Regions from separate parts of the Geodermatophilus sp. SYSU D01045 genome, predicted to be linked through region 1. Evidence: riboswitches for the same ligand, from Rfam matches in the RefSeq annotation. Region 1 holds a riboswitch; each other region holds the start of a gene.
What was found. A riboswitch is a leader RNA that binds a small molecule or an ion and turns the genes downstream of it on or off. The one in region 1 is predicted to bind cyclic di-AMP.
Positions count from the first base shown of each region.

Region 2: linked by a shared signal. The riboswitch ahead of ACI798_RS04130 (NlpC/P60 family protein) and the one ahead of ACI798_RS02200 (C40 family peptidase) in region 1 are both predicted to bind cyclic di-AMP.
Region 3: linked by a shared signal. The riboswitch ahead of ACI798_RS22695 (C40 family peptidase) and the one ahead of ACI798_RS02200 (C40 family peptidase) in region 1 are both predicted to bind cyclic di-AMP.
Region 4: linked by a shared signal. The riboswitch ahead of ACI798_RS03145 (transglycosylase family protein) and the one ahead of ACI798_RS02200 (C40 family peptidase) in region 1 are both predicted to bind cyclic di-AMP.

Region 1 is NZ_JBJGZB010000002.1:84,472-91,981, forward strand. Features, by position in the region: gene ACI798_RS02175 (hypothetical protein) at 1-163, shown strand, start outside; gene ACI798_RS02180 (SHOCT domain-containing protein) at 327-914, shown strand; gene ACI798_RS02185 (PGN_0703 family putative restriction endonuclease) at 919-1,836, shown strand; gene ACI798_RS02190 (DUF222 domain-containing protein) at 1,838-3,013, opposite strand; gene ACI798_RS02195 (carbohydrate kinase family protein) at 3,063-3,977, opposite strand; gene ACI798_RS02200 (C40 family peptidase) at 4,039-4,551, opposite strand; cyclic di-AMP (ydaO/yuaA leader) riboswitch at 4,564-4,715, opposite strand; gene ACI798_RS02205 (hypothetical protein) at 5,075-5,233, shown strand; gene ACI798_RS02210 (hypothetical protein) at 5,462-6,034, shown strand; gene ACI798_RS02215 (hypothetical protein) at 6,157-6,360, shown strand; gene ACI798_RS02220 (fumarylacetoacetate hydrolase family protein) at 6,420-7,346, opposite strand; gene ACI798_RS02225 (MBL fold metallo-hydrolase) at 7,360-7,510, opposite strand, start outside.
Region 2 is NZ_JBJGZB010000003.1:188,118-195,627, reverse strand. Features, by position in the region: gene ACI798_RS04140 (glycosyltransferase family 4 protein) at 1-1,141, opposite strand, end outside; gene ACI798_RS04135 (M48 family metallopeptidase) at 1,138-2,463, opposite strand; gene ACI798_RS04130 (NlpC/P60 family protein) at 2,574-3,809, opposite strand; cyclic di-AMP (ydaO/yuaA leader) riboswitch at 3,826-4,006, opposite strand; gene ACI798_RS04125 (hypothetical protein) at 4,164-4,451, opposite strand; gene ACI798_RS04120 (NlpC/P60 family protein) at 4,562-6,292, opposite strand; gene ACI798_RS04115 (DEDD exonuclease domain-containing protein) at 6,458-7,510, shown strand, end outside.
Region 3 is NZ_JBJGZB010000048.1:3,012-10,521, forward strand. Features, by position in the region: gene ACI798_RS22680 (transglycosylase domain-containing protein) at 1-1,850, shown strand, start outside; partial or broken gene ACI798_RS22685 (YhjD/YihY/BrkB family envelope integrity protein) at 1,874-2,692, opposite strand; gene ACI798_RS22690 (hypothetical protein) at 2,747-2,971, opposite strand; cyclic di-AMP (ydaO/yuaA leader) riboswitch at 3,165-3,297, shown strand; gene ACI798_RS22695 (C40 family peptidase) at 3,309-4,430, shown strand; gene ACI798_RS22700 (hypothetical protein) at 4,470-5,003, opposite strand; gene ACI798_RS22705 (DUF3817 domain-containing protein) at 5,106-5,423, shown strand; gene ACI798_RS22710 (serine hydrolase domain-containing protein) at 5,439-6,773, shown strand; gene ACI798_RS22715 (hypothetical protein) at 6,825-7,343, opposite strand; gene ACI798_RS22720 (DUF3253 domain-containing protein) at 7,398-7,510, shown strand, end outside.
Region 4 is NZ_JBJGZB010000002.1:282,822-290,331, reverse strand. Features, by position in the region: gene glgX (glycogen debranching protein GlgX) at 380-2,485, shown strand; gene treY (malto-oligosyltrehalose synthase) at 2,482-4,842, shown strand; cyclic di-AMP (ydaO/yuaA leader) riboswitch at 5,090-5,224, shown strand; gene ACI798_RS03145 (transglycosylase family protein) at 5,228-5,839, shown strand; gene treZ (malto-oligosyltrehalose trehalohydrolase) at 5,950-7,510, shown strand, end outside.

The DNA.
Region 1 (7,510 bases):
GCGCGCGGAGCTGGCCGAGGCGGCCGAGGAGGTCGCCCGCAAGCGGCGGCGGACCTTCCGCTGGTGCCCCGTGTGCCGGCAGGTCAACGCCCGTGAGCACGTACACGACAACACCGGGCTGTGCACGACCTGCGCCGAGCAGCACCTCGGCGTCCGGTACTGAACCGACGCGGGGGTCGATCGCCCTCAGCGGTTCCTCGTGAGGTGACTGGGGCGGCCGGGGGAGACGTGCCAGACCGTGCCACCGGGTCCCACGGCGCCCGGGGATCCGTCCTTAGCGTCGTCCCGAGTCCGCGCCCACGCGGGCCGGAGCGGACAGGAGCACCATGGCCGAGCAGTTGCGTCCCGACATCGCCGCCGCGGCGGCGCGCATGTCGTCGACGATGGGCAGGAAGAAGGAGATCCGCGGGCTCGCCGCCCACCTGTGGCCGGGTGAGCGCGTCGAAGCCCTCGCTCCTGCCGTCCTCGGGACCAGCCAGGGCCTGCTCGCGCTCACGGACCGCCGCGTCCTCTTCGTCCGCGACGGGTGGGGTGGTTCGAGCATCGACGAGTACCCCCTGCTGCGCCTCGGCTCGATCCTGTGGGACGCCGGTGTCCTGACGGGGAAGCTGACCGTGCAGGACGGCGGGCGCAAGGTCACCTACACGTCCGTGCCGAAGGCGGACGGCGGCCCCTTCGTGGACCGGGTCCGCTCCACGGTCAGTGCGCTGCTCGTGCCGCCGGCGCAGGCAGTTCCGGCAGACCCGTTCGTCAAGCAGGCGCCCGCCCCGGCTCCGCAGCCGGGCGCTGCCGGTGACGGCGGCTTCCCCGCGGTCGTCGAGCAGTTGCGCCAGCTGGCCGAGCTGCGGGACGCGGGCGTCATCACCATCGCGGACTTCGAGGCCAAGAAGGCCGAACTCCTGGCGCGGATCTGACGTCGTGACGGACAGCGTCATCTCCCCCGTCCGGTCGGACGACCCGGTCACCCGACGCGAGCGCCGGCGGCAGTCGGACTTCCGGGAGCAGGTCCTCGGCCTGCCGGCCGGGACGCGGAAGGGCCAGCCGCTCGGCAACTACCTCCGCGAGGAGCACGGCGACCACAACTTCCTCTCACCCGAGGCAGCGCGGTACGCCCGCGCACGCGCCAAGGTCGTGCGCGAGGAGGGTGGGCAGCTCGAGCGGTCGCAGCTGTTCACCAACATGCTCAGCTCGATGCCGCTGGCGTTCAGCGTCTTCGGCCACCTGCGCGCCCACCGCGACGAGGCCGCGACCGTCCTCGGGCGTCTCCTCCACCTGCCGGTGAGGGGCTTCGACAGGGTCAAGCTCGGGCAGCGCGTCATCGACGGCATCGAGTGCGAGTGGGCTCCCGACCGCCGCGAGCACCTGCAGGACGGGTCGGCTTTCGACGCCGTGGTGGCAGCCCGGCTGGCGGACGGCGCCCGGCTGCTCGTCGCCGTCGAGACCAAGTACGTGGACAGCTTCAGCCGGGACGCCAAGGACGACGCAAAGGACAGGAAGTACCGCGGGTTCTGTGAGAACTTCGGCATGGCCGACGGCGCCTTCGACCGCCTCGGCGGGTACCCGACACGGCAGCTGTTGCGCAACGTCCTGCTCACCGAGAGCGTGCGCCGCGGCGGCTCCGCGGGTGGTCCGGTGTGGGACGCGGCGGTGACGCTGGTCCTCGCCCGGGACGACGACGAGGGTGCCCGCGACGTGGCGAGCCGGCTAAACGCCGATCGCGGATCCCTGCCGACGCGCGTGCTCTTCCGCGGGCACGGCGAGCTCGCGGACGCCGCCGCTGCGGTGCCGGCGCTGAGCGACTGCGCAGCGCTCTTCCGCCGTCGCTACCTGCCCTGATTCATGCGGCGGGGGCGAGCAGAGGTGGCCGGACGGAGATCTCGGTGCCGTCCGGTCGGTAGGTGCGCCAGACCCCGGTCGGTTGTCGTTCCACCCGGAAGCCGTGGTGCACCTTCGTGTGGTGGCGTTCGCACAGCAGTGCCGAGTTCTCCAGGCTGGTCTCGCCGCCGTCGATCCAGTGCACCAGGTGGTGTACGTCGCACCACCAGGTCGGCGCCCCGCAGCCGGCGAACACGCACCCGCCGTCCCGGAGCTCGGCGGCGCGGCGCAGGTGACGGTCGGCCAGCCGCCGCTCCCGCCCCAGGTCCAGCGGCACCCCGTCGGCCCCGAACACCACCCGGGAGATCATGCCGTCGCAGGCCAGCCACCGGGCGCGGGCGGCGGAGATGGTCACTCCCGAGCCCAGCGTGGCGGCGTTGCGATCGGTGCCCGGAGCGGCCAGGTCAGCGAGGTCGATCCGCGCCACCACGTGCGGCTTGTGCCCGCGCAGCAGCGGCAGGCTCCCGGCCGCCAGCACGTTGTCGATGACCTGGACCAGCGCATCCCCGAGGCGCTGGGCACGGGTGCGGTCGTCCCCGGCGGGGCGGTCGGCCTGCACGTGCGCCTCCAGCGCGGTCTGCAGCTTCTCCCCGCCGACCGCGTCCAAGTGCCCGCGGATGGAGAGCGAGCCGTCGGCGTGCCTGGCCAGCGTCAGTGACCGGCCCTCGGTCGGGTCGGGTTCCGGCCCGTCGGGATCCAGGTCGTTGCAGTAGTGCTGCACCACCTGGACCAGATCGGCGTGCTCGCGCTCGACGGCGACGCCGGTGAGCACCGCGTCGATCACCGCCAGGTCCACGCCCTGCTCGAGAGCCGAGGCCAGCCGCTCGGGGGTCACCACCCGCGCCGCGACCGCGACCTGCTCGGCGGACACCAGACCCGTCTCGTGTGCCTCGGCGAGCGCCGGCAGGTGCTCCAGGGCGCGCCCGTTGCGCACCAGCCGAGAGGCCTCCACCGTCGACAGCCGGCAGTGCCCGCGCAGCCACGAGACCATCGACCTCAGCCCGTCCCGCTCCGGCGCCTGCTGGATCTCCGCCTCGCGAACCAGGCAGGTCAGACGGGCGTCCTCGCGGTTGCGCCGGGCGACCGCAGCGGCGACGTCGTCGAGGACGTCCCCGCTCTCCAGGTCACCCGAACACATGATCGAAGTCTAGTCGATCCGGCAGTCTCGTGCAGCACGAACCCCCAGGTCAGAAGCCCAAAAATGGTGGCTGGCCACCGACCGCTCCGGCCACCACAGCGGCCGCTGCATGACCGGCCCGGACGGCGTCCAGCACGGACGCACCCGCGCGCCAGCCGGTCAGCAGCCCGGCCGCGAACGCATCGCCGCAGCCCGTCGTGTCGCAGAGCCCACCTGCGGGCAGCCGCTCGACCGGCACCTCCACCGTGCCCGCCACCGTGACGACCCGAGTCGGGGCAGCGCCGGCGTGTGCCAGCACCAGCGGCGGCGCCCAGGCGGGCCGGTCGCCGTCCAGACCCAGGGCGCTGGCCTCGGCGGCGTTGCAGCAGAGCACGTCCGGACGCAGCCCGGTGAGCAGGTCGGCGTAGGCACCCACGCCGTGGGCAGAGATCCGGGCGGCAGCGGCGACGTCCACGCTCACCGGCACCCCGAGGTCGTGCGCCGTGTCGGCGGCGGCCCGCACCGCGTCGGGGAAGCGCAGCAGGTCGTAGCCGTCGAGGTGGACGACGGCCGCGCCGGCGAACCACTCCCGGCGGACGTCGGCCGGCTCCAGGCCGCCCTCCCCGCGGTCGGTCAGCACCGTGCGCTCGCCGTCGGGGTGCACGAGCACCGTCGCCAGCGGCGCGCGGCCGCGGCGGACCACCGCGATCTCGACGCCGCGCCCGGCGAGACCGGCCAGCAGCCCGTCGGCGAGCGGGTCGGCGCCGGCCCAGCCCGCGAGCCGCGCGGGCGCACCCAGGCGGGCCACGCCGGCGGTGACGTTGGCGGGCGCGCCGCCGGCCGTCGTCGTCCGCCCGACGCGCTGCTGGCCGCCGATCACCAGGGGTGCGGAGAGCACGAGCAGCTGGTCGGCGACGAGCTTGCCGACCGCCACCACCGGACCGGAGCCGGCCGGCCGCGGCCAGGGGGGATCGGCGGCGGTCACCACCCGAGGATGGGTCGGTGCCCCCGGCCGGGCGAGCCGGCCGGGGGCACCGTTCCGTGCGTCAGGCGACGCGGCGCGCGCCCGCGAACTCCGGCATCGAGTCCAGGTCGACCACGGCCACCGGCTTGCCGGCGGTCGAGGCGTGGACCATCTGGCCGTTGCCGATGTACATGCCCACGTGCGACACGGGGCTGTAGAAGAACACCAGGTCACCCGGCTGGAGGTCGGCCTTCGCCACCGGGGTGCCGAACGTCGACTGGGCCTTCGAGGTGCGCGGGATCGAGACGCCCGCCGCCTGGTAGGAGTAGCTGGTCAGGCCCGAGCAGTCGAAGCTGTCGGGGCCGGTCGCGCCGTAGACGTAGCGGTCACCGACCTGCGCGAGGGCGGTGTCGACGGCCGTCTGGGCCGCCCCGTTGGGAGCGGGCGCCGGTGCGGCGGCGACCGTCCCGGTACCGCCGCCGCCCGTGGAGGCCGACGCCGGCAGGGGGGACAGGGCGATGCCGGCTCCGGCGATGGCCGCGACGGCGATGCCGCGGAACGAGCGACGGGCGGTGGACGTGCGTGCAGTCGTCATCGACGACGGTTCTCCTGTTCTCCGCGATCGCCTACCGGGTTAGCTGACGGGTTCGGACGGAGGAGTCGCCCGGCGCGACGGAGCGCGCTTCACCCCAGTGCTCACGTGGGTCCCCGGCCCGGTGCCGGCTGAGTTGCCGGCGTCCGGTTCGGCGTGTCCGGCGGGTGTCACACAGGGGGCGTGACGGTGGGTCCCGGCCGGACCGCGACGACGGTAGGGACGGGGGTTGCAGCACTCAACCGGGCCGGAGTCGCGCCACGCCCGGACGCCGGTCGCGGACTTGACGCGGGCAGCGGATCCGAATCGCCCGCCTCACCAGGACCGGAGCCGGCGCCCCCGCCGTGCGAGATCCGGAGGGACGGCGCCGACACGCCGCGGCGGAGGAGAAAGGAGCCGGCGGTGTGCCCGTACAGCCCGTCAACGACCCGCCACGACCGGATCGGGGGACACAGCCGGGATCGCGACGGTTGCGCCGCCCGTTGTCGGGGCACCCGATGCAGTAACCGAGAGGAGGGAGCCCCCCATGGGGATGATGAGGAACCTGATCGCCTCGGGCGTCGCCGCCAAGGTCGTCCAGGAGCTCCGGAAGCCGCAGAACCAGGCCAAGATCAAGCAGTTCGTCCGCGACTTCCAGGCCAAGAACGCAAAGGGCGGCAAGGGCCAGTCCGGTCGCGGCTACTGACCCGCGGTCCCGATCGATCGCGGCCCCCGTCCCGGCCCGGGACGGGGGCCGCGGCGTGTCCGGGGAGACCGGCGGGGCGACGGGGGCGTCCCGTGACCGTTCCGCGACGACGCCGTCCCGGATGTCCCGGGGACCGGCGTCCCCCCGTGGCACGCTCCCGCGGTTCCTCCCGCGACAGCGGTGCCGCCGCGCCCGCCGCGGGTCCCTCCAGCACGACGGGGTGTCCCGATGACCCGACCGCCGCCCGGCCAGCCCTGGCAGCCGCCGCAGGGCCCGCTGCCCGGATTCCTCCCCCCGCCTCCGGAGGAGAAGGAGACGCCGGTCTACCTGCGTCCCTGGTTCGCCGTCCTCGCGCTGGTCCTCGTCGTGGGCACCATCGGCGCCGCGCTCGGTGGCGGCGACGACGACGAGCCGGCGACCGTGGCCGCGAGCACCACCACGGTCACCGAGACCGTGACCGCCACGCCGAGCCCGCAGCCGGCCGTCCCGCCCGTCTCCAGCGCCCCGCCGCCGGCCGTCGCGCCGAGCACCACCGCGACCCTGACCACGTCGGCCGCGCCGGTGGTCGACTTCGCCATGCCGTCGGTGGTCGGGATGACCCTGCAGGACGCCCAGGACCTGATCCAGACCCACGGCGTCTTCCTCAGCCTGTCCCACGACCTGCTCGACACGCGCAACCAGGTGCTCGACGCCAACTGGAAGGTCTGCACGCAGAACGTCCCGGCCGGCCAGCGGGTCACCGGCGACGTCGAGGGCGCCATCGACCTCGGCGTCGTGAAGCTCGAGGAGAGCTGCCCCTGACCACCCGTCCCCGAGCGGACGGCGACCGCCCGAGCCGTGTCCGGGGCGGCGGGACGGGTACCCCGTGCTCCGACCGGGGCGAGCCCAGCCGTCCGGTCGGAGCACGGCTGAGGAGGTCCGCGATGACCCAGGGTCCGCCGAACGGCGGCTCCGACGGCCGCACCGACGACCACGTGCTGCCGGGTGAGCACCCCGACGAGAACGGCGTCGCCGACGACGCACCCGAGCAGGGACCCCGCGCTGCCCAGGGACCCATGGGGAGCGGAGACCGCCCCGGCTTCCCCGGCGCCGCCGAGGGCACCGGGATGGGCCGGGCGGAGGACTGAACCGGCGCGTGTCCGCGCTCCGGGGTCACAGTGGCCCCGGAGCGCGGGCACGCTCCGCCCTAGGCCCGCGCGGCCGCCGCGGGACCCAGCGGAACCAGGTCGGGGCCGGCGACGATCGGTGCGGTCACCGTGCCGATCCGCTCGACGGTCACCGCGACCTCCACGCCCGGCCGCAGCCACGGGTGCCGCTCCTCGCCGTGCAGCGACCGCAGCTCCAGCAGGCACCCGGTCCCGACCGTGCCGCTGCCGACGACGTCACCGGGCCGCAGCTCGGTGCCGCGCGAGGCGTAGGCGAGCATCTGCCCGAACGACCAGCGGATGTCGGCCCAGTTGCCGCCGCCCTGCTCGACGCCGTCGACCGCGGCCACCATCCGCAGCGCGTAGCCGGCACCCGAGCGGTACGGCTCGAGCTCGTCGGGCGTCACCAGGACCGGGCCGAGCGTCGTCGCGCCGTCCTTGCCCTTGGCCGGGCCGAGGCCGACCTGGGACTCCACGCCCTGCACGTCGCGAGCGCTCCAGTCGACGAACACCGTGTAGCCGGCGATCGCGGCCTCGGCCTGCTCCGGCGTGAGGTCCGACCCGCCCCGGCCGACGACCGCGGCGACCTCCACCTCGTAGTCGAACGCCGCCGAGCCGGGGGAGACCGGCACCGGCTCGCCGGTCCCGCGCACCGCCGCGGGGTTGGTGAAGTAGAAGACCGGCTGCTGGAACCAGACCGGCGAGACCTCCCGGCCGAACGCGGCGGCGGCGTTGCGCGCGTGCTGCTCGAAGGACAGGAAGTCGCGCACCGACGGCGGCCGCGGCACCGGCGCGCGCAGCACCAGCCCCTCCTCCGGCACCACCTCGGCCGGGGTGCGCTCCGCCGCCAAGGCGAGGTCGGGCAGCAGGTCGACCAGTGCGGCGTCGAACCCGTGCACCTGCCCGTCGCGCAGCAGCCCGGCCCGCTCCGCGCCGTCCGACGGCGACACGTAGGTGACCCAGCGCATCAGCTCTCCTCCCTCACGCCCGGCAGCCGATGGGGGCGCCGTGGAACGCCACCATGTCCGGCCAGATGTCGGCCAGCGGCAGCCGCTCGCCCGGCGGCCGGCCGTCGAGCTCGGCGTAGGCCCGGTGCAGGTTGCCGACCAGCCGCTCGGACTCCTGCCACCCG
Region 2 (7,510 bases), on a different contig from region 1:
AGTCGTGTGCGGGCTCCAGCAGCGCCGCGAGGTCGGCGGCGATCGTCGTCCACGACCAGCGCCGCTCCACCCACGCCCGCCCCGCGGCGCCCATGGCGCGGGCGCGGGCGGGGTCGTCGAGCAGCGCGCTGACCGCGGCGGCGACCGCGTCCGGGGAGCGGGGGTCGGCGACGACGGTGCCGGTCTCGCCGTCGCGCACCGCCTCCGGCGCGCCGCCCGAGGTGCCCGCGACGACGGGCAGCCCGACCGCGGCGGCCTCCAGGTAGACCATGCCCAGCCCCTCGACGTCCAGGCCGCCGCGGCGGGTGCGGCAGGGCATGGCGAACACGTCCCCCGCCGCGTAGTGCTCGGGCAGCCGGTCGGGGGGCACCGGGCCGGTCAGCACCACCGAGTCGCCCAGCCGCCGGTCGGCCACCGCGCGGCGCAGCCGGGCCTCGTCCGGGCCGCCACCGACCAGCAGCAGCCGCGCGCCGGGGTGCTCCGCGAGGACCCGCGGCCAGGCGGCCACGAGCACGTCCTGCCCCTTGCGCGGCACCAGCCGGGACACGCAGACGACGACCGGCGCCTCCCCCAGCCCGTGCCGCCGCCGCACCGCGGTGCCGTCGACCGCGGGGGTGAACCGGTCGACGTCGACCCCGGGCGACAGCTGCGCCAGCCGGGTGCGCCCGCCGAGGGCCGGCTCCAGGCGGCTGCGGGTGTACTCGCTGATGTAGGTCAGGACGTCCAGCCCGCCGGCGATGCGGCGCATGAGCTGCCGGGCGCCGGGCAGCGCGACCCACCCGGTCTCGTGCCCGTGGGTGGCCCCGACCAGGTGCCGCACCCCGGCGTCGCGGAGGGCGGGCGCCAGCAGGCCCAGCGGTGCGGCGGCGCCGAAGAAGGCGGTGTCGCAGCCGTGCTCGGCGGCCAGCGCCGTCGCGGCCCGGGCGGTCGCCGGCGTGGGCAGCAGCACCGCCGTCCGCTGCCGGACCACCCGGTAGGGCAACCGCGCGTCGTACGCCTCCCACCCCGGCGAGCGGGAGGCCAGCACGACGAGGGAGTCCGGCGGGCGGCGCTCGAGCAGCGCCGCGACGAAGGTCTGGATGCCGCCCTGCCGCGGCGGGAAGTCGTTGGTGACGACGAGCGTGCGGCCGTGGTCGCTCACCGGTCGCCCAGCCGCAGCCAGTCCTCGGCCATCGCGATCCGCTGTGCCGCCGTCGGGTGGGAGCCGAAGAACCACTGCCACGGCGCCGGCGGGCTCGGGTCGGAGACGTTGGTCTCGGCCAGCCGGCGCTGCATCTCGACGAAGGCGGCGGCGTCCCGGGTGAGGTCGAGCGCGTGCAGGTCCGCCCGGGCCTCGACGTGCCGCGAGACGAGGTTCTGCACCGGCGTCGCCACCAGGGACCCGACCGCGACGAGGAACAGCACCAGCGGCACCACGCGCGGGTCGCCCGCCGAGTCCGCGCCGGCCCGGCGCAGCAGCGGCGCCCAGGTCAGCAGCCAGCCGAGGAGGGCGACGGCGGCGGCCGCGCCGAGCGCCCCGATGAGCGTGCCGGTGAGGACGTCGTCGGTGGCCACGTGCCCGAGCTCGTGGGCGACGATCGACTCGATCTCGTCCGGGGGCACGTCGGCCAGCAGGGTGTCGTAGAGGACCACCCGGCGGGTGGAGCCGAACCCGGACACGTAGGCGTTGAGCGACGTCGTCCGGCGGGAGGCGTCGGCGACCAGGACGTCCTCGACCGGGGAGCCGCTCTCCTCGGCCAGCCGCAGCAGGTCGGTGCGCAGCTCGCCGGCCGGCAGGGGGGTGAAGCTGTTGAACGCCGGCTCGATGACCACCGGGTAGAGGAAGGAGCCGGCGACGACCAGCGCGGCCGCGCCACCGGCGGCCCACGCCCACCAGGTGCGGGGCGCGCGGCGGGCCAGCGCGACGAGCACCAGCAGGCCGAGGGCGGTGAGCGCGGCGTCGATGGCGGTGGAGACCGCGACGTCGCGCAGCCACAGGGGCCAGGAGCGGGTGGACAGCCCGTAGCGGTGCCGCACCACCTCGCCGTAGGCGGAGATCGGCAGCGTCGCCAGCCGGCCGAGGACGACGATCGCGACCGTGCCCAGCAGCACGGTGAGCGGCCGGCGCCGGCCTCCCGCGCGGCCGACCGCGGTGACCAGCCGGCTGCCGAGCCGGGTGAGGCCGAGCAGCGCCGAGACCGCCAGGCCGAGTACCAGGTTGGTCAGCGACGCGGGACGGATGTCGGCGGCGAGGGCCTCGGCGCGCCGGACGACGTCGGCGGGCAGGCCGGCGTCGTCGGTGACCGGGGACGCGCCGCCGGGTGGGGTGGGCAGCAGCGTCCAGGGCGTGCGGACGGCGATGACCACGACGAGCGCCACGCCGAGGGCGAGCGCGACCAGCAGTGCCACCCGGCGGGGGCCGGTGCGGTCGGGCGGAGTGGCCTCGGGGCTGGAGCGGGTGCTCGTCCCGCCCGCCCTGCTCACCCGGCCGATCCTAGGCGGGCGCCCGCGCCGCACCGCGATCTCCCTCCGCGGACGCCGGGGGCCGGCGACCCGGACGGGTCACCGGCCCCCGGCCCGTGAGGTGCCGTCTCCTAGGCGATGCGGCGCATGGCGGTGATGCCGCCCATCGAGTCGACCGACACGACCTTCACCGGCTGCCCCGACGTGGAGGCGTGCACCATCTGGCCGTTGCCGATGTACATCGAGACGTGGCTGACCGGGCTGTAGTAGAAGATCAGGTCGCCCGGCTGCAGGTCCGCCCGCGAGACGGCGGTGCCCATCCGCGACTGCATGCTGCTGGAGTGCGGGAGGCTGATCCCGGCCGCCGCGTAGGCGTACTGGGTCAGGCCCGAGCAGTCGAAGGCGTCCGGCCCGCCGGCACCCCACACGTAGGGGTCGCCCACCTGGGCCAGAGCGGTCTGCACCGCGGTCTGCGCGGCACCGCTGCCACCACTGCCCGCGGACGGGGCCGGGGCCGGGGCCGGGGCCGGAGCCGGGGCGGCGGTCGCGGCCTGCGTGCCGGTCGCGGCGGGAGCGCTGTCGCCGCCGGAGTCGCTCTCGCCGTCCTCGGCGGTGTCGGAGCCGGCCTGCGCGCCGGCGGCCAGGCCGGCCTCCTGCGCGGCGAGCGCCGCCTGCCGCTGCGCCTCGGTGAGCGCGGCGAACTGCGCCTGGTAGTCGGCGATGTCGTCCTGGAGCTGCGCCTCCTGGGCGCTCAGGTCGTCGAGGGTGCGCTGCGCCTCGGCCTCGGCGGCCTCGGCGTCGGCCTGCGCCTGCCGGGCGGCGACGGCCGCCTCGCCCACCTGGTCGAGGACCGAGGTGGTGTGGTCGGCGATCTGACCGAGGGTGGCCAGCGAGGCGACGAAGTCCTCGGCGGAGTCGCTGGTCATCAGCAGGTCGAGCCCGGCGAAGCCGTCGCTGTTGCCGGCGGTGTAGGCGCTGCGGGCCACCTGGCGGATCTGGCCGTCGAGGTCCTGCAGCTGCTCCTGCGCCTCGGCGGCGGCCCGGTCGGCCTCGTCGGCGGCGGCCTGCTGCTGGGCGAGGACCTCGCGGGCCTCGTTGACCCGCTCGGTGACGACCTCGAGCCGGTGGCCGGCCTCGGCGGCGAGCTGGGCGGCCTGCTCCGGGGTGCCGGCCCGCTCGGGGTCGGCGGCCGCGGTGCCGGACAGCAGGGTGCCGGACAGCAGGGTGAGGGTCAGCGCGGCGGTGGTGCCGACCAGGGTGACCCGGCCGAGGTGGCGGGCCCGCGACGGGCGGTGCGGGCCGGCGGTGCGGGGGGCGGATGTGGACTTCTCGCGTGCGTGCCCCAGGACGGGGCGGGGGGTCGCCACGGTCGGCGGCTCTCCGTTTCTTCCTCAGCAACCGCCTACCGAGTTAGCTGACGGGTTCGGGCTGGGAAGACGTGCCCTATCTCTGCACCCCGGTCGGGACCGGCGCGCACGAGAACTCACCCCAGTGCTGCGGTGGGTCCCCGGCTCACCTCGCGCACCTCCGGGGAGGGCGTCCGGTGACTCGGCGGTGTCGGCCGAGGTCACCCTGCGTCGAGTGACGACCACCCGGCCGGACGGCGCCACAGTACGGACGTGATGCAGTTGTGACAAACGGGAGGTGCGTGGACTGTGAGAACACACACGGTCAGCAGCCGCGCCACTCCGGTGCGTACCCGATCGGGGTCCCGGCGCAGGTCAGCCCGTGCGCCGGCGCCCGTCCCGTGACGGCCGGTGCCGCAGCGGCGGCACCAGGCCGCCCTCGGCCAGCGCCCGCACGGCCCGCCGCTCGACGTCGTCGAGGTCCACGACGACGCCCGGCCGCGGCACCGCGCCGTCGGCGGTGCGGGCCGCCGGGACGGGGGGCACCGGCAGCAGCACGGGGCCGGTGTCCCGCTCCGCGGGCGGGGCGCCCAGCAGGGCGGTGACGACGCAGTCGGCGCAGCCGGCGCCGCGCGCGGTGCACGAGTCGCAGTCGATGAGCATGCCGTGTCCCTCCGGTGCCCCGGTCGCGCCGCCCGGTGCCGGGCCGCGGTCGGGACGGGTCTCCCTGTCGGTCGGCCGGCACGCTAGGGACGACCACCGACAGTCCCGGCTCAGCCGCCCGCGTACTCCCAGTGCCAGGGCTCCTCGCGGCCGTTGCCGGGATCGGCCCAGGTCGGGTGCAGCCACCCGAACCGGCCGGCGTTGGCGACCATCCACGCGTACTGCGGCGTGCCGAAGCCGTCGATGCCGCCGCACAGGTCGACCGCCAGCCCCCAGCCGTGGTTGCTGGTGCCCGGGACCGCGGCCAGCGCCGGCTTCTCCCCGTACAGGCGGACCTGGCCGGCGTAGGTGCGGTAGGAGTCGGTGATGCAGATCGGCTGCCCGAACGCCGTCGCGAACGCCGCGCTCATCGCCCGCCAGGCCGCCGCGGCGTCGCAGCGCAGCGAGTGGCCGCCCACGCCGATCGGGCACAGCGCGCTCGGCGGGATGAGGCCGTTGGGGTAGCCGCCCCAGGACCGGGCGCCGTCGAAGCTCGGCGGGTAGACGGTGTTGCCGCACTCGACCCGCAGGGCGCCGTCGGCCGGGCCGGGGGCGGGCACCTCCGGCCGCGGGCCGAGGCTCGGCCGCCCGACGTGGAGGACCTGGTCGGCGGGCAGCCGGCGGACGACGACGGCGCCGGCCCGCGCGTCGGCGGCGAGCATGGTCTGCGCGTCCAGCGCGATGCCGACGTGGCCCAGGCCCGACTCGGGGGTGCCGAGGAAGACCAGGTCGCCGGGCAGGACGTCGGCCGGGTCGACGGGCGTGGTGACCGCGAACAGCCCGGCCTGGTCACCGGGCAGGTCGATGCCGGCGTCGCGGTAGACGGTGGAGACCAGCGAGCCGCAGTCCCAGGAGTCCGGGCCGGCCGTCCCCGGCGCGTACGGCCTGCCGAGGGCGTCCATGGCCGCGGTGACCGCGGCCAGCGTCTCCGCGGGCAGCACGAGCACGGACACCGGCCGGCGCGGCAGCTGCGCGGCGCCCCGCTGGGCGCCGCCGGCGGCCGCCCCGACCGGGGTGAGCCCCGCGGGCAGGCCCCGCACGGGGTCGAGCAGCTCCGCCGCCGGGGGTGCGGCCACCCCGGCCTCGCGCAGCTGGTCGAGGTAGGCCCGCCAGTTGGCCGCCGTCTGGGTGTTGACGTCGACCTGCTGGCGCTGCAGGTCCGACAGCTGCCGGTCGACGTCGCCGAGCGCGACGTCGAGCTCCGCGGTCACCGCGTCGGCGGAGGCCTCCAGGTCGGCCACCTCCGCGGCCAGCCGGTCGGCCCGCTGCCGCGCCTCGGCGAGGACGGCGTCGGCGGAGGTCTGCTGGGCGACCGCGGCCTGCCGCTGCTGCTCGGCGGTGCGGACCACCTCGGCGGTATGCGCGTCGACGGCCTCCAGGTAGCCCAGCGCCGCGACGACGTCGGCCGGGTCGCCGCCGGTGAGCAGCACGGTGAGCGGGGTCAGCGCGCCGCCGTCCCGGTAGACCGCCGACGCGTACCGCGCCACCACCGCCTGGTACTGCGCCAGCTCGCCCTCGGCGGCGTCGACCGTGGCGCGCGCGGCGTCGACGTCGGCCTGCGCGTCGGCCAACTGCTCCCGCGCGGCGGCCACCTCGGTCTGCCGCTGCTGCAGGTCGGCCTGGACCTCGGCGGCGCGCTGCTGCAGCCGGTCCAGCGCCTCGCTGTCGAGGACCCCGCTGGTCCCGCCGGGCTGGTCGCTGGGCTCCGCGGCCGCCGGGGCCGCGAGCAGGACGGCGGCCACCGCCGTGACCAGCACGGACACCACGCCCCGCCGGGTGCGCCCCAGGGAACGCGCGTGCATCGGACCACCTCTGCCGTTCCGGACCCCGCCGGTCCGCCGGGGGATCGTCATCTCCCCGGAGCCGCCGCCGCAAGCGGGACACGCACCGCCGGTCCCCCGGTCGGGCGAGGGCTCCCCCGGGCGCGCGTCCCCGGGACTGTCGGACCTCCGGCCTACCGTCCCGCCGTGCTCTTCCCCGCCAGCGGCACGGGCTCCTCGGTGCCGCGCCACGAGCAGGCACCCGCCCTCGGCGAGCGGCCGCTCCCCCGCACCCCCTACGTCCAGGCGAGCATCGAGGACCTCGGCACGCCGCTGGCCGGCGTCACCTTCGTCGTCGTCGACCTGGAGACCACCGGCGGGTCGCCGAAGGACAGCGCGATCACCGAGATCGGGGCGGTCAAGGTGCGCGGCGGCGAGGTGCTCGGGGAGTTCCAGACGCTGGTCGACCCCGGCTGCGAGGTGCCGCCCTACATCAGCGTGCTCACCGGCATCACCACGGCGATGGTCGCCACCGCCCCGCGGATCGACGCCGTGCTGCCGGCCTTCCTGGAGTTCGCCCGCGGCGCCGTCCTCGTGGCGCACAACGCCCCCTTCGACCTCGGGTTCCTGCGGGCGGCCTGCGAGCAGACCGGGACGCCGTGGCCCGCGGCCGCCTCGGTCGACACCGCGGTCCTCGCCCGGCGGCTGCTCTCCCGCGACGAGGTGCCCAACTGCAAGCTGGCCACCCTGGCGCCGTACTTCTCCGCCTCCACCTCGCCCTGCCACCGGGCCCTCGACGACGCCCGCGCGACCGTCGACGTCCTCCACGGCCTGTTCGAACGACTCGGCCCGCTCGGGGTGACGTCGCTCGAGGAGCTGCACGGGCTCACCCGCCAGGTCGACCCGGAACGCCGGAAGAAGCGCCACCTGGCCGACGGCGTCCCGCCCGGCCCGGGCGTCTACGTCTTCCGCGGCCCGCGCGAGGAGCCGCTCTACGTCGGGACGTCGAACGACCTGCGCACCCGCGTCCGCAGCTACTTCTCCTCCGGCGAGCAGCGCAGCCGGATGACCGAGATGGTCGCGCTGGCCCGGCGCGTCGAGGCCATCCCGTGCGCGCACGACCTCGAGGCCGCCGTCCGGGAGCTGCGGCTGATCGCCGAGCACAAGCCGCGCTACAACCGCCGCTCCCGCTTCCCCGAGCGCGCGCTGTGGCTGCGGCTGACCGAGGAGCCCTTCCCCCGGCTGTCGACCGTGCGGCGG
Region 3 (7,510 bases), on a different contig from region 1:
GCCTCGTGCAGAGCCCGGTGAACGACGACCCGTTCACCGACCCCGAGGCGGCCACCGCGCGGCGCAACGAGGTCCTGTCCCGGATGGCCGAGCAGGGCTTCGTCACCGCCGACGAGGCGGCCGCGGCCGCGGCCGCGCCGCTCGGGCTGGCGCCCGCGCCCGCCCCGCCCCGGGGCTGCGTCCAGGCCACCGTCGGCCCGTTCGTCTGCGACTTCGTGCAGCGGTACCTCATCCAGGAGCTCGGGCTCAGCCAGGAGCAGCTGGACAACGGCGGCTACACCGTCCAGACCACGCTGGACCCCGAGCTGCAGCGCTCCGGCGACGCCGCGGTGCTGGAGACCCTGCCGCGGGAGGACTCGCTGGCCGCGATGTTCACCGCCGTCGAGCCCGGCACCGGCCACCTGCTGGCGATGAGCGTCAACCGGACCTTCGGCTACGACCTCGCCGACCGCACCCAGGAGTCGTTCAACCTCAACGTGGCGCCCAGCCAGGGCTCGGGCTCCACGTACAAGGTCTTCGTCGCCGCCGCGGCCCTGGCCCGGGGCTACTCCTCCCACTACACGCTCACCGCCCCCGACCCCTACGTCTCCCGGGTCTACAGCGGCCCCTGCGAGGGCCGGGACACCGACGGCCGGTACTGCGTCCGCAACGCCGGGTCCGGCTACCGCCCGACGCTGGACCTGACGACGGCGCTGTACCAGTCCTCCAACACCTACTTCCTCGCGCTCGAGGACGCCCTCGGCAGCGTCGAGGAGCCGGTGCGGATGGCCGAGGCGGCGGGGCTGTTCCAGTTCAGCCCGCCCGGCCTGGCGCAGAAGATCATCGACGAGAACCGCGGGTCGTTCACCTTCGGCGCCGAGGCGACCAGCCCGCTGGCGCTGGCCAGCGCCTACTCGACGTTCGCCGCCGGCGGCACGCAGTGCGACGTCGTCCCGGTGACCGCCGTCCTCGACCAGAACGGCGAGCCGGCGGCCGGCGCCGGCGGCGAGCCGCTCGCGGTCGGCGACCGGTGCACGCCCGAGGCGGTCCCGCCGGGCGTGGCGAACACGATGAACCAGATGCTGCGCAAGGACGTCGAGCCGGGGAACCCGGGACAGACCGGGGCCCGCGCCTACGTCCGCGGTCACCAGATCGCCGGCAAGACCGGCACCTCCCAGGACAACTACTCGGTGGCGTTCGTGGGCTACACGCCCGAGATCACCGCGAGCGTCATGGTCCTCAACCCCAAGCAGAACGAGGACGTCGGCGGCTTCGGTGGCGGAAAGGGCGCCACCATCTGGCACGACGCGATGGAGCCGATCCTCACCGCGCGCGGCAGCGGCGAGTTCCCGCCGGCCGACGAGACCGTGCAGAACGGCAACACCCGCCCGGTGCCCGGCTGCTCCGGCGTGCGCGCCTGCGAGCGGACCCTGGCCGACGCCGGGTTCACCCCGCGGACGGTGCGCGTCGACAGCGACGAGCCGTCCGGCGCCCTCCTGGGCACCAGCCCGCCCCGCGGCGGCCGTGCCGTGCCCGGCCAGGTGGTGTCGATCCTGGTGAGCAACGGCAGCGACTACGTGGAGCCGGAGCCCGCACCGCCGGCCGACCCGGCGCCCCCGAGCGCCCCCGGGACGACCCCGCCGTCGTCGTCCCCGCCGCCGTCCTCCCCGCCCCCGCCGTCGTCCCCGCCATCGCCGTCGACCCCGCCCCCGGCGCCGGAGCCGCCGCCCGCGCCGCCTCCGCCGACCGAGGTGCCGCCGGCGCCGGCGGTGCCCGCACCGGAGCCGCCCGCACCGGAGCCGCCCGCGCCCGCGACCGAGCCCCCGGCGCCGGGTGGCGGACCCGGCTCACCCTGGCGACCGGACGCCTGACGCCGCCCCAGCCGCTCGTCCAGGGACTGGGTGAGCAGCCACCCGGCCAGCAGGACCAGGTGCAGCAGGAACAGCCACAGGCCGATGGCGACCACGGCGCCGACCACGACCAGGCCGCCGAAGGGCGCGCCGAGGTCCAGCGGCAGGGACAGGAACAGCACGAAGCCCTGCAGGAACCCGGACAGGCACGCGGCGGTGAACAGCGCGCCGCTGACCAGCGCGCCCCACCGGCGCCGGCCGCCGGCCACCACGCCATAGCCCCACAGGATGGGCACGGTCAGCACGAACAGCACCGAGTAGTAGCCGACGGCGAACCGCCCGATCGCGGGCCCGGCGCCGTCCTCGCGGGCCAGGTCGGCCATGACCGTGGCGGCCAGCAGCAGCGGGTACAGCAGCAGGGGCGTCGCCACGACCAGGGGCAGCGCGAGCAGCCGGCCCCGCCAGCCGGTGAGGTTCTCCCGCCGCCGGCTGAACCGCATCAGCGCCCGCCGCAGCCCCTCGCCGTACAGCGACAGCGGCAGCAGCGCCAGCGCGAACCCCAGCAGGTCCAGCCGGACGCCGGCGTCGACCAGCCGGGCCACCGCGTCCGGCGCGCCCAGCGACGCCGGCAGCAGCTCGGCGAGCCGCCCGCTGCGCGCCCGCACCTCCTCGGCCGAGGTGGCCAGCGCGGTCAGCCGGACGGAGACCAGCACCAGCGGCACCACCGCGATGCCGGCGTAGAAGGTGAGTCCCGCGCCGATCAGCGCGAGGTCACGGCCGTGCAGCAGACGGCGGGCACCGGCCAGCAGCGTCCGCGTCTCGGCGCGCACCCGGGCCGCCGTCCACCTGCGTCCCGGGCTCACGCGCCCATGCCACCAGTCCCGGCGGCCCGGCGCCCGCCGGGGACCGGGCGGCGCTCAGTCGTCGGTGCTCGCGTCGTCGGTGGTGGGGGCGTCGTTGCCGGGGTTCTGGCCGGTCTCCTGGCAGCTGGCGTCGTTCTCGTTGCTGGCGTTCTCGCCGGAGGCGTCGCAGTTGGTCGGGCCGCGCGAGAAGTCGGTGTTGTCACCGCAGGCGACCAGGGAGCCGAACAGGGCGAGCGCGACGAGCGGCCGGGCCAGACGCATCCGCGTGGAAGAGGACATGCAGCAATCGGTACACGTCCCCGCGGCCGCGCAAACCGGCGGGGGTCGGCAACCTCCCGGAGCCACCCCATCACCGTTCGTGACCGATGTAATTACACCGGGGTGATTGTCACACGCCGGTCACGGACCTTACGCTCAGTACGTCCAACGGGGCGCTCCGTCACCAGTCCGGGTGACACCCCGCGGACGCCGTCGAGCCGGATCCCCTCCGCGGGGACCGGGCCGGGGACCCATCGCAGTCCTGGGGTGTAGCGCGTGTCCGCACGCGCCGGGCGACTCCACGCCCGAACCCGTCAGCTAACCCGGTAGGCGGCCTGGGAGAAGGAGAGACCGCCGCGTGGCGTCCCTGCGCACGTCCGTCCCCGGCATGCCCGCGACCGGCCGCTCCCGCGGCCGCCGGGCCGCCCTCGCCCTCGTCGGCGCCCTCGGCATCGGTCTCGGGCTGGGTGCCGTCCCGGCGCCGGCCGGGGCGGAGGAGCCGACGACGGCCGCCGAGGCCGCGCAGCTGGTCGCCGCCCGGGGCCACGAGCTCGAGGTCGTCACCGAGCAGTTCAACGAGGCCCGCGAGGCGCTCGCCGCCCAGCAGGCCGCCGCCGACGCCGCCGCCGCGGAGCTGGCCACCGCCCAGGCCGCCGTGGACACCGCCCGCCGGCAGGTGGTCGGCATCGCCCGGTCGGCGTACACCGGCGACAGCATGGGCTCGCTGCAGGCGCTCATGACCAGCGCGGACGCCGACGAGTTCGTCAACCGCGTCACGCTGCTGCAGGGCGTCGCCGGCTACCAGGGCGAGCTGCTCGGCCGGGCCGCGGCCGCCACCGAGACCGCCACCGCCGCGCAGGCCGCCGCCACCGAGGCCGCCGCCGAGGCCCAGCGTCAGTACGACGCCGTGGCCGCCCAGCAGGCCGACCTCGAGGCGCAGATCGCCGCCTACCAGGCCGACTACGCCCGGCTGACCGCCGACGAGCGGCGTGCCGCCCTCGAGGCCGCCGCCGCGGCGCACGCCGCCGAGGACGCCCGCGCCAGCCGCGACGAGGAGCGCGAGGACACCGCGTCGGCCTCCGGGTCGTCGTCCGCGGAGGAGCCGGCGCCGGCGGCCGCGCCGGCCAGCGGCGTCGCCGGGACCGTCGTCGCCACCGCCATGGCCCAGCGCGGCAAGCCCTACGTGTGGGCGGCCGCCGGCCCCAACGCGTTCGACTGCTCCGGCCTCACCCAGTACGCCTTCCGTGCCGCGGGGATCAGCCTCCCGCACTCCAGCAAGATGCAGTCGACGATGGGCACCCCGGTCTCCCGTGCGAACCTGCAGCCCGGTGACCTGGTCTTCTTCTACAGCCCGGTGAGCCACGTCGGCATCTACATCGGCAACGGCCAGATGGTGCACGCGCCGACGTCGGGCGACGTCGTCAAGGTCGCCGGCATCGACGTGATGGGCGGCTACGCCGGCGCCCGCCGGATCGGGTGAGGACCTCCCTGCCCCCACGTCACCAGGTGCCGGGACGGATCACGTCCGGACCCGCTGCAGCAGGCCCCGGACGAAGGCCGCCGTCGCGCCGGAGGGCAGCCGCACCTCCCAGCGGGTGACCACCCTCGGGTCCACCTCCTGCGCGCCGGGCAGGCGGCTCACGTCGGCCACCACGTGCTCCCAGACCCGCAGCCGCCCGTCGGCCGCCGGCGGGACCGGGGAGCCCGGCGCCCGCACCAGGTGCTCGTGCAGCACGCTGCCGCCGGGGGCTGCGAGCACCTCCCAGCGCAGGTGCGGCCACAGCGGCAGCGGCCAGCGCCGGACCTCGAGGTCCAGGTCGCCGAACCGGCGGTCCTCCACCTCCTCGGCGGGCCCGAGGACGGCGGCGCGCAGTGCCACGCCACGCGGCGCCCGCCGCGCGTGGTGCAGCGCCTGCCAGCGGGTGTGCGCCGCGTGCGCCTCGGCGCGGGTCGCGCCCAGGCGGGGCAGGGCCGCGGCCACCAGGTCCGGCCGCAGGTCCGCCATCCGGCGCAGCAGGACCAGGCAGAACTCCCGCCGCGCCAGACCCCGCACGGCCCGACCCTGCCACGCACCTCACACCCGGAGATCGGGACGTCGCCGCCCGCTGCCGCGTTGACCCTCCGGAACCGCCCCCGACCCGAGGACCGCGCACCGATGAACCCCCGCACCGTCGCCCTGGCCTTCCGCACCGTCGCCGTCGCCGAGGCCCTGTCCTGGGTCGGCCTGCTGGCCGGGATGTACGTCAAGTACGTGCCGGAGACCTCCGAGGCCGGCGTCCAGGTGTTCGGGCCGGTCCACGGCGCGGTGTTCGTCGCCTACGTGGTCGTGGCGCTGGTCGCCGCGCGGGTGCTCGGCTGGTCCCGGTGGACGACGCTGCTCGCGCTGGCCGCCTCGGTCCCGCCGCTGGTCACCGTGGTGTTCGAGCGCTGGGCCGGGCGCACCGGGCGGCTGGCGGCGCCCGTCCGGGCCTGACCTACGGTTCCGGTCATGCCGGAACCCGTGCTGCCCTCGACCGCCCGCACCCTGCTGGCCCGCACCGCCCGGGTGCAGCGCGAGGGGCGGGCGCCCAGCCTGGTCGCCGGCGTGGTCCGCGACGGCGGGCTGGCCTGGTCGGCCGGCCGCGGCGACGTCGACGAGCCGCACACCGACGTCCAGTACCGGCTCGGGTCGATCAGCAAGACCGTCACCGCCGTCGCGGTCATGCGGCTGCGGGACGAGGGCCGGCTGGCCCTCGACGACCCGCTGGACCGGCACGTGCCCGGAACACCGTTCGGCGACCGGTCGGTCGGGCAGTTGCTCTCGCACCTGGCCGGCGCCGCCGCGGAGAGCCCGGGCGGCTGGTGGGAGCGGGTGCCCGGCGGATCCCTGGCCGACCTGCGGCTGTCCGGGGAGCACGTCGTCCTGGGCGAGGCCCGGCGCTTCCACTACTCGAACCTCGGCTTCGGCCTGCTCGGCGAGCTCGTGGCGCGGCTGCGCGGGCGGTCGTGGGAGGACGTCGTGACCGCGGAGGTGCTCGCCCCGCTGGGGATGACCCGGACGACGCCGCGCCCGTCCGGCCGCGCCGCGCAGGGGTACGCCGTCCACCCGTGGGCCGACGTCGTCCTGCCCGAGCCCGAACACGACGCCGGCGTGATGGCCGCCGCCGGGCAGCTGTGGGCGACGCTGGCCGACCTCGCCCGCTTCGCCGCCTTCCTGCTCGGCGACACCGGCGACGTGCTGTCCCCGGCGACGCTCGAGGAGATGGCCGTGCCGGCCGGCGTCGACGGCTCCTCCCCGGCCTGGTCGGCCTACGGGCTGGGCCTGCAGGTGCTGCGGGTCGACGGCCGCACGCTCACCGGCCACGGCGGTTCGATGCCCGGCTTCCTCGCCGGCGTGTTCGTCGACCGCGAGGAGGGCACCGGCGGCGTCTCCCTGGCCAACACCACCAGCGGCCTGGACGTGCTCGTCCCCGGCCTGCTCGCCGACCTGCGCGCCGCCGAGCCGCGGGTGGCGGAGCCGTGGCGCCCGGCCGAGCCGCCGGTGCCGCTGGAGCAGCTGGGCACCTGGTACTGGGGCCCGGCGCCGCACGCGCTGCGCGCGGTGGACGGCGGCCTGCTGCACCTCGGCCCGCTGCCCGGCCGCTCGGGGCGGGCCAGCCGCTTCCGCCGTGACGCCGACGGCACCTGGGTGGGCCTGGACGGCTACTACGCCGGGGAGCCACTGCGGATCGCCGACGACCACCTGGACCTGGGCACGTTCGTCTTCACCCGCACGCCCTACGACCCCGCCGCCCCCGTCCCCGGCGACGTCGACCCCCGCGGCTGGACGGCGACGGCCGGCTGAGCGTGCACCTCCGCGGACCTGCCCGGTGCACTTCCGCGGAGGTGCACCGGCTCAGGGGCGGTCGAAGGCGTCCATCGTGGTCTTGACGACGGCGCCGTAGACCAGGTGCGGGACGAGGTCGCTGACCCAGTCGGTGGCCGACCAGCTGCGCGGGTCGGTGATGCCCAGCGCCGTCATCGGGCCGTTGGCCGCCACCAGGACGCCGAGCGTGGTGAGCAGCGTCCCGACCAGCGGCTGTGACCGGAAGCCCGAGGCGCGGACCAGTCCGACGACGACGCCCACGCCGACGCCCGCGACCAGGCCGGTCATCGGCCCGAGCCCCTGGACCCGGTTCTGCCGCGTCTCGTCGTCGCCGGGGATCGGCACGTGCGCCTTCTCGGCGAGCTTCTCCACGGTCTGCTCGGGCGTCGAGCTGGTCCCGCGGCCGCGGACGGTCATGTCCAGGTAGGTGACGGCGTTGAGCGCGGTGCTGCCCGCCGCCCCGGCGGCCGCGCCGCGCACCGCCCAGCCGAGCGTGCTGATCCCGCGCCTGCCCTTGCCGAACGTCCCCACGGGGGTTCGCCTCGCCATGCCGTCGGTGGTACCCGCCGCGCTCACCAGGGGAAACGGGCGCATCCTGGGGGAGTGGACGACGCCGGCGCGGCCCTCGAGCGGGCCATCGACGCGCTGCTCGACGCCCGCGCACCGGGCGCCACGATCTGCCCGTCGGAGGCGGCCCGCGCGGTCGATCCCGAAGG
Region 4 (7,510 bases), 200 kb from region 1:
TCGCCCTCGTGCTCGTGCTCGGCCCCGGGACCCGCTAGCGTGCCCTCCTGCAGGCGCGGTGCCGCGCCGGGGACCAGTGCCACCCGGGATGCCCGGACGAGGTCGGACCCCGGCGCCCCGCGCCTCGGTACCTGGTGTGCCCGGCCCCGCGCCGGGGTGCACCGGACCCGCACACGACGCCCTCCGCGGCCCCGGCCGCGGAGGGCGTCGTCGTCCCGGCTCCCCTCCCGTGATCTCCGCCGCGTCAGGTGTGGACCCGCCCGCTCGGGGCTAAGGAGCCCGCGGGCACCCGTGTGCCCCGACCCCCCTCCGACGGCCGCGGCGGGGGGCCACCGCGCCCTGCACCACCCGGGGCGCCCGCGCAGGAGGAAACACGTCGATGACCCAGGTGTGGCCTGGAACCGCCTACCCGCTGGGTGCCACGTACGACGGCACCGGGACCAACTTCGCCCTGTTCAGCGAGGTCGCCGAGAAGGTCGAGCTCTGCCTGTTCGACGAGCAGGGCAACGAGGAGCGGATCCGGCTCCCGGAGATGGACGGCTACGTGTGGCACGCGTTCCTGCCCGGCATCCAGCCCGGGCAGCGCTACGGCTACCGCGTCCACGGCCCGTACGACCCGGCGAACGGGCAGCGCTGCAACCCCAACAAGCTGCTGCTGGACCCCTACGCCAAGGCCATCGACGGCGCCATCGACTGGGACGAGGCATGCTTCGGCTACCGGTTCGGCAGCGGCGAGCGCAACGACGCCGACTCGGCGCCGCACATGCCGAAGTCCGTCGTCATCAACCCGTACTTCGACTGGGGCGTGGACCGCCCGCCGCGGACCCCCTACAACAAGACGGTCATCTACGAGGCCCACGTCAAGGGCCTGACGATGACCCACCCGCGCATCCCCGAGGAGCTGCGCGGCACCTACGCCGGCATCGCCCACCCGGCGGTCGTCGAGCACCTGCAGTCCCTCGGCGTGACCGCCATCGAGCTCATGCCGGTGCACCAGTTCGTGCAGGACGACACGCTGCTGCAGAAGGGCCTGCGCAACTACTGGGGCTACAACACGATCGGCTTCTTCGCGCCGCACAACGAGTACGCGCAGCAGACCGACGGCCAGCAGGTGCAGGAGTTCAAGGGCATGGTCCGGACCCTGCACGAGGCGGGCATCGAGGTGATCCTCGACGTCGTCTACAACCACACGGCCGAGGGCAACCACAACGGCCCGACGCTGTCGTTCAAGGGCATCGACAACCGGGCCTACTACCGGCTGGTCGAGGGCGACGAGCAGTACTACATGGACACCACGGGCACCGGGAACTCGCTCAACGTCCGGCACCCGCAGTCGCTGCAGCTGATCATGGACTCGCTGCGGTACTGGGTCACCGAGATGCACGTCGACGGGTTCCGGTTCGACCTGGCCTCCACGCTGGCCCGGCAGTTCCACGAGGTGGACCGGCTGTCGGCGTTCTTCGACCTGGTGCACCAGGACCCGATCGTCAGCCAGGTGAAGCTCATCGCCGAGCCCTGGGACGTCGGCGACGGCGGCTACCAGGTGGGCAACTTCCCGGCGCTGTGGACCGAGTGGAACGGCAAGTACCGCGACACCGTCCGCGACTTCTGGCGCGGCGAGGACGCCACCATCGGCGAGTTCGCCAGCCGCATCTCCGGCTCGGCCGACCTCTACAAGCACTCCGGCCGCCGGCCGGTGGCGAGCATCAACTTCGTCACCGCGCACGACGGGTTCACCCTCAACGACCTCGTGTCCTACAACGAGAAGCACAACGAGGCCAACGGCGAGGACAACAACGACGGCGAGAGCCACAACCGCAGCTGGAACTGCGGCGTCGAGGGCGAGACCGACGACCCCGAGGTGCTGGAGCTGCGCGCGCGGCAGCGGCGCAACTTCCTCGTGTCGCTGATGCTCAGCCAGGGCGTGCCGATGCTGCTGCACGGCGACGAGCTCGGCCGCACGCAGCGGGGCAACAACAACGGCTACTGCCAGGACTCCGAGCTGACCTGGATCGACTGGGACGACGTCGACGAGGGGCTGCTGGAGTTCACCAAGCTGGTCACCCGGCTGCGCACCGAGCACCCGACGTTCCGCCGCCGCCGGTTCTTCCACGGCCGGCCGGTGCGCCGCGAGGAGGGCGACCCGGTGCAGGACGTCGCCTGGTTCACCCCGGCCGGCGAGCTGATGAGCGACGAGGACTGGGACGCCGGCTTCGCCAAGTCGCTGGCGATGTACCTCAACGGCCACGGCATCCGGGAGACCGACGAGCGCGGCGAGGACGTCGTCGACGACTGCTTCTACCTGGCGTTCAACGCCCACCACGAGCCGATCGACTTCACCGTGCCGCCGTCGGAGTACGCCGAGGGCTGGACGGTCGTCGTCGACACCGCGGAGATGGGCCAGGTGGAGCCGGTGCAGGTCAAGGCCGGCGACGTCGTCACCGTGGCCGCCCGCGCCACCGTCGTGCTGCAGGCCGCCCCGTGAGCGAGGCCCCGGACGGCAGTCAGTCCGTTGACGCTGCCGAGCGGCGGCGGGCCACGCCGGCGGCGACCTACCGGCTGCAGGTGACCGCCGACTTCACCCTCGACGACGCCGCGGCCGTCGCCGGCTACCTCGCGGACCTCGGCGTCACCCACGCGTACTCCTCCCCGCTGCTCCGCTCGGCCGCGGGCAGCACGCACGGGTACGACACCGTCGACCACGCGCACGTCGACGAGTCGCGGGGCGGGCAGGAGGGCTTCGACCGGTTCGTCGCCGCGCTGCACGAGCACGGGCTCGGCCTGGTGCTCGACCTCGTGCCCAACCACATGGGCGTCGCCGACCCGGCCGAGGCACCGTGGTGGTGGGACGTGCTGCAGCACGGGCGCGACAGCGCGCACGCGTCGGCCTTCGACGTCGACTGGGACTTCGGCGGGGGGCGCGTCCGCATCCCGGTGCTCGGCTCGGCCGACGACGTCGAGAAGCTCGAGGTGGTGGACGGGGAGCTCCGCTACTACGACAACCGCTTCCCCATCGCGCCCGGCACGGGCGAGGGCACGCCGCAGGAGGTGCACGACCGGCAGCACTACGAGCTGGTCGACTGGCGGCGCGCCGACGCCGACCTCAACTACCGGCGGTTCTTCGCCATCAACACCCTCGCCGGGCTGCGCGTGGAGGACCCGGAGGTCTTCCGCGCCACGCACGAGCTGGTGCTGCGCATGGTCTCCGACGGCGCCGTCGACGGGCTGCGGATCGACCACCCCGACGGCCTGGCCGACCCGAAGGGCTACCTGGACCGGCTGGCCGACGCGTCGGGCGGCCGGTGGACGGTGGTCGAGAAGATCCTCGAGCCCGGCGAGGACCTGCCGGAGAGCTGGCGGGCGGCCGGCACCACCGGCTACGACGCGCTGGCCGAGGTCGACGACGTCCTGGTCGACCCGGCGGGCGAGGCGGCGCTGACCGCGCTGGACACCGAGCTGTCCGGCCGGGCGGTCGACTACGGGCAGCTGGTGCACGACTGCAAGCGCGAGGTCACCGACGGGATCCTCGGCTCCGAGGTCGCCCGGCTGGTCCGGGTGATCGGCGAGCTGCCGGGCGTCGACGTCGACACGGAGGAGGAGGCGCTGGCCGAGCTGCTGGCCTCCTTCTCGGTCTACCGCACCTACCTGCCCGACGGCCGCGAGCACCTCGACGCCGCGGTGGGCGACGTCCGCGACCGCCGGCCCGACCTGGTCGCCGCGGTGGACGCGCTGCACCCGGTGCTGGCGCAGGCCGGCACCGAGGCGGCCACCCGGTTCGAGCAGACCAGCGGCCCGGTGATGGCCAAAGGCGTCGAGGACAGCGCCTACTACCGCTGGGCGCGGTTCGTGGTGCTCAACGAGGTCGGCGGCGACCCGGCGCGCTTCGGCAGCACCCCGGAGGAGTTCCACGAGGCACAGGCGCGGCGGCTGGAGCGCAAGCCGGAGTCGATGACGACGCTCACCACGCACGACACCAAGCGCAGCGAGGACACCCGGGCCCGCCTGGCCGTCCTCGCCGAGGTGCCGACCGAGTGGGCGGACCTGGTCCGCGGCTGGCTGTCCCGCCACCCGCTGCCCGACCGGCCGCTGGCCCACCTCGTGTGGCAGAACCTGGTCGGCGCCTGGCCGCTGTCCCGCGAGCGGGCGCACGCCTACGCCGAGAAGGCCGCCCGCGAGGCCGGGCAGTCGACGACGTGGACCGACGTCGACGAGGCGTTCGAGGCGCAGCTGCACGCGATGGTCGACGCCGCCTTCGACGACGCGGCCACGAACCGCGAGATCGAGGCGTTCGTCGCACGGATCGCCCCGGCCGGCCGGTCCAACGGGCTGGCGCAGAAGCTGCTGCAGCTGACGATGCCCGGCGTCCCGGACGTCTACCAGGGCACCGAGCTCTGGGACCACTCGCTCGTCGACCCCGACAACCGCCGCCCGGTCGACTACGACGAGCGGCGCGCGCTGCTGGCCCGGCTCGACGGCGGGGAGGTGCCCGAGGTCGACGAGACCGGCGCGGCCAAGCTGCTCGTCGTCTCGCGGGCGCTGCGGCTGCGGCGGGACGCCCCCGGGCTGTTCACCGGCTACACCCCGGTGGCCGCCACCGGGTCGGCCGCGCAACACGTCGTCGCCTTCGACCGTGGGTCCGGAGAGCAGGGCGGCGCGGTGACCGTGGCGACCCGACTGCCGGTCGCGCTGGCCGCCACCGGCTGGGGCGACACCGCGCTGACGCTGCCGACCGGCGCCTGGCGCGACGTGCTCACCGGCACGCGCGTCGTCTCCGACGCCGGCGGCGCGCCCGTCGGCGAACTGCTGGCCCGGCTGCCGGTGACCCTGCTCGTCCGGGAATGAGACGGAGGTCACGGCGGCGCCGGCCGGCGCCGCCGTGACCTGCACCTCCCCCGGCCGCCGGGCGCGGGCCACCGCGGGGGACGCCGGGCGACACGCCGTGACGGGTGGGGCGGGTGTGCCGTCTCGTGATGCGGCCGTTACGTTTGCTCCCGCACGCAGGCCAATGACTGCCGCGTGCCGGAGCCGGTCCGCCGAACCCCGTCCGCCGGGCTCCGTTCCTCTGCACAGCCAGGACGGGGGTGGGGGACCCACTTCGGCGCCTGCACCGCGGTCACGGGGGGACCGGACGCAGCGCCTCGGGGTGAAGCCGCACGTCGTGCGGCCGGGGCACCGATCGCTCCGAACCCGACAGCTCACCTCGCAGGCGGCGGATCGGAGATCCCCCATGCGCACGTCCACGTCCCTGCTCCGCCGTGCCCTCGTGACGACCGGCGTGGCCGCGGCCGCGATCGGCGTCGCCGCCGGCCCGGCCTCGGCCGCCGCCCCCAACGACTGGGACGCCGTCGCCCAGTGCGAGTCCAGCGGCAACTGGAGCATCAACACCGGCAACGGCTACTACGGCGGGCTGCAGTTCAGCCAGTCCACCTGGGCCGCCTACGGCGGCACCGAGTACGCCGCCCGCGCCGACCAGGCCACCAAGGCGCAGCAGATCGCCGTCGCCGAGCGCACGCTCGACGCCCAGGGCCCGGGTGCCTGGCCCACCTGCGGGAAGAGCCTCGACCCGTCGGCCCCGGAGGCCGGCACGGCGGCCGCCGCGCCCGCCCCCGAGCCCGCCGCCGCGCCTGCGGCGGCCGAGCCGGACACGGCCTCCCGGGCCGGCGAGTCCGCCGCCGGCGCCTCCGGCGGCTCGTACACCGTCCGGTCCGGCGACACGCTGGGCAAGATCGCCCGAGACCAGGGCGTCGACGGCGGCTGGAAGGCGCTCTACGCCGCCAACAGCGGCACGGTCAGCGACCCGAACCGGATCTACGTCGGCCAGGAGCTGAAGCTGGCGTGACCCGGGGCGGCAGCCGGGGGACCCGCTCCCCCGGCTGCCGCTCGCGGTTGACCGGGCCCGCAGCGGGCAAGAGGGACCGGTCAGCCGCGCTACCGCTGGGAGGCCCCCGCATGTCCGCACCCGTCGAGTTCGCCGTCTGGGCGCCCGTGCCCGAGCGCGTGCGCCTGCAGGTCGACGGCACGGTGCACGACATGCGCCGCGACGACGACGGCTGGTGGCGGGCCGAGGTCGAGGCCGGCCCGGAGTCCGACTACGGCTACCTGCTCGGCGACGACGACACCCCCCGCCCGGACCCGCGCTCGCGCCGGCAGCCCGACGGCGTGCACGGGCCGTCCCGCCGGTTCGACCCGTCGGCGTACGCGTGGGGCGACACCGCCTGGACCGGGCGCCCACTGGCCGGCGGCGTCGTCTACGAGCTGCACGTCGGCACGTTCACGCCCGAGGGCACCCTCGACTCGGCCATCGACCGGCTGGGCCACCTCGTCGACCTCGGCGTCGACTTCGTCGAGCTGCTGCCGGTCAACGGCTTCGACGGCACGCACAACTGGGGCTACGACGGCGTGCTCTGGTACACGGTGCAGGAGAGCTACGGCGGGCCCGCGGCCTACCAGCGGTTCGTCGACGCCTGCCACCAGCGCGGGATCGGCGTGATCCAGGACGTCGTCTACAACCACCTCGGCCCGTCGGGGAACTACCTGCCGCTGTTCATGCCGGTCTTCTCCGAGGGCGGCGCGAACACCTGGGGCGAGTCGGTCAACCTGTCCGGGCCGGACTCCGACGAGGTCCGCCGCTACGTCCTCGACAACGCCCTGATGTGGCTGCGCGACATGCACGTCGACGGGCTGCGGCTGGACGCCGTCCACGCGCTGGTCGACGAGCGCGCCACCCACGTGCTCGAGGAGATGGCCCAGGAGGTCGACCGGCTCTCGGTCGCCGTCGGCCGGCCGCTCACGCTGATCGCCGAGAGCGACCTCAACGACCCCCGCATGGTCACCCCGCGGGTGGCCGGGGGCACCGGCATCGCCGCCCAGTGGAGCGACGACTTCCACCACGCCCTGCACGCCGTCCTGACCGGCGAGGGCCAGGGCTACTACGGCGACTTCGCCGAGGCCGGCCTCGCCGGGCTGGCCAAGACCCTCACCGGCGCCTACTTCCACGACGGCACGTGGTCGAGCTTCCGCCGCCGCTCCCACGGCCGGCCGGTGGACACCGCCCGGCTGCCGGGCTGGAGGTTCCTGGGCTACCTGCAGGACCACGACCAGATCGGCAACCGCGCGATCGGCGACCGCGTCTCGGCGACGCTGTCCCCCGGCCTGCTCGCCGTCGGCGCGACCCTGGTGCTGACCAGCCCGTTCACGCCGATGCTGTTCATGGGCGAGGAGTGGGGCGCCTCGACGCCGTGGCAGTTCTTCACCAGCCACACCGACCCCGACATCGGCCGGGCGACGGCGGAGGGCCGCAAGAGCGAGTTCGCCGAGCACGGCTGGGACGCCGACGAGGTGCCCGACCCGCAGGACCCGGAGACGTTCCGGCGCTCGAAGCTCGACTGGGCCGAGCTGGACCGGGAGCCGCACGCGCGGCTGCTCGAGGTGCACCGGACGCTGCTGGCGCTGCGCCGGCAGCACCCCGACCTCGTCGACGCCGACCTGTCGGCGGTCGAGGTCGGCTGGG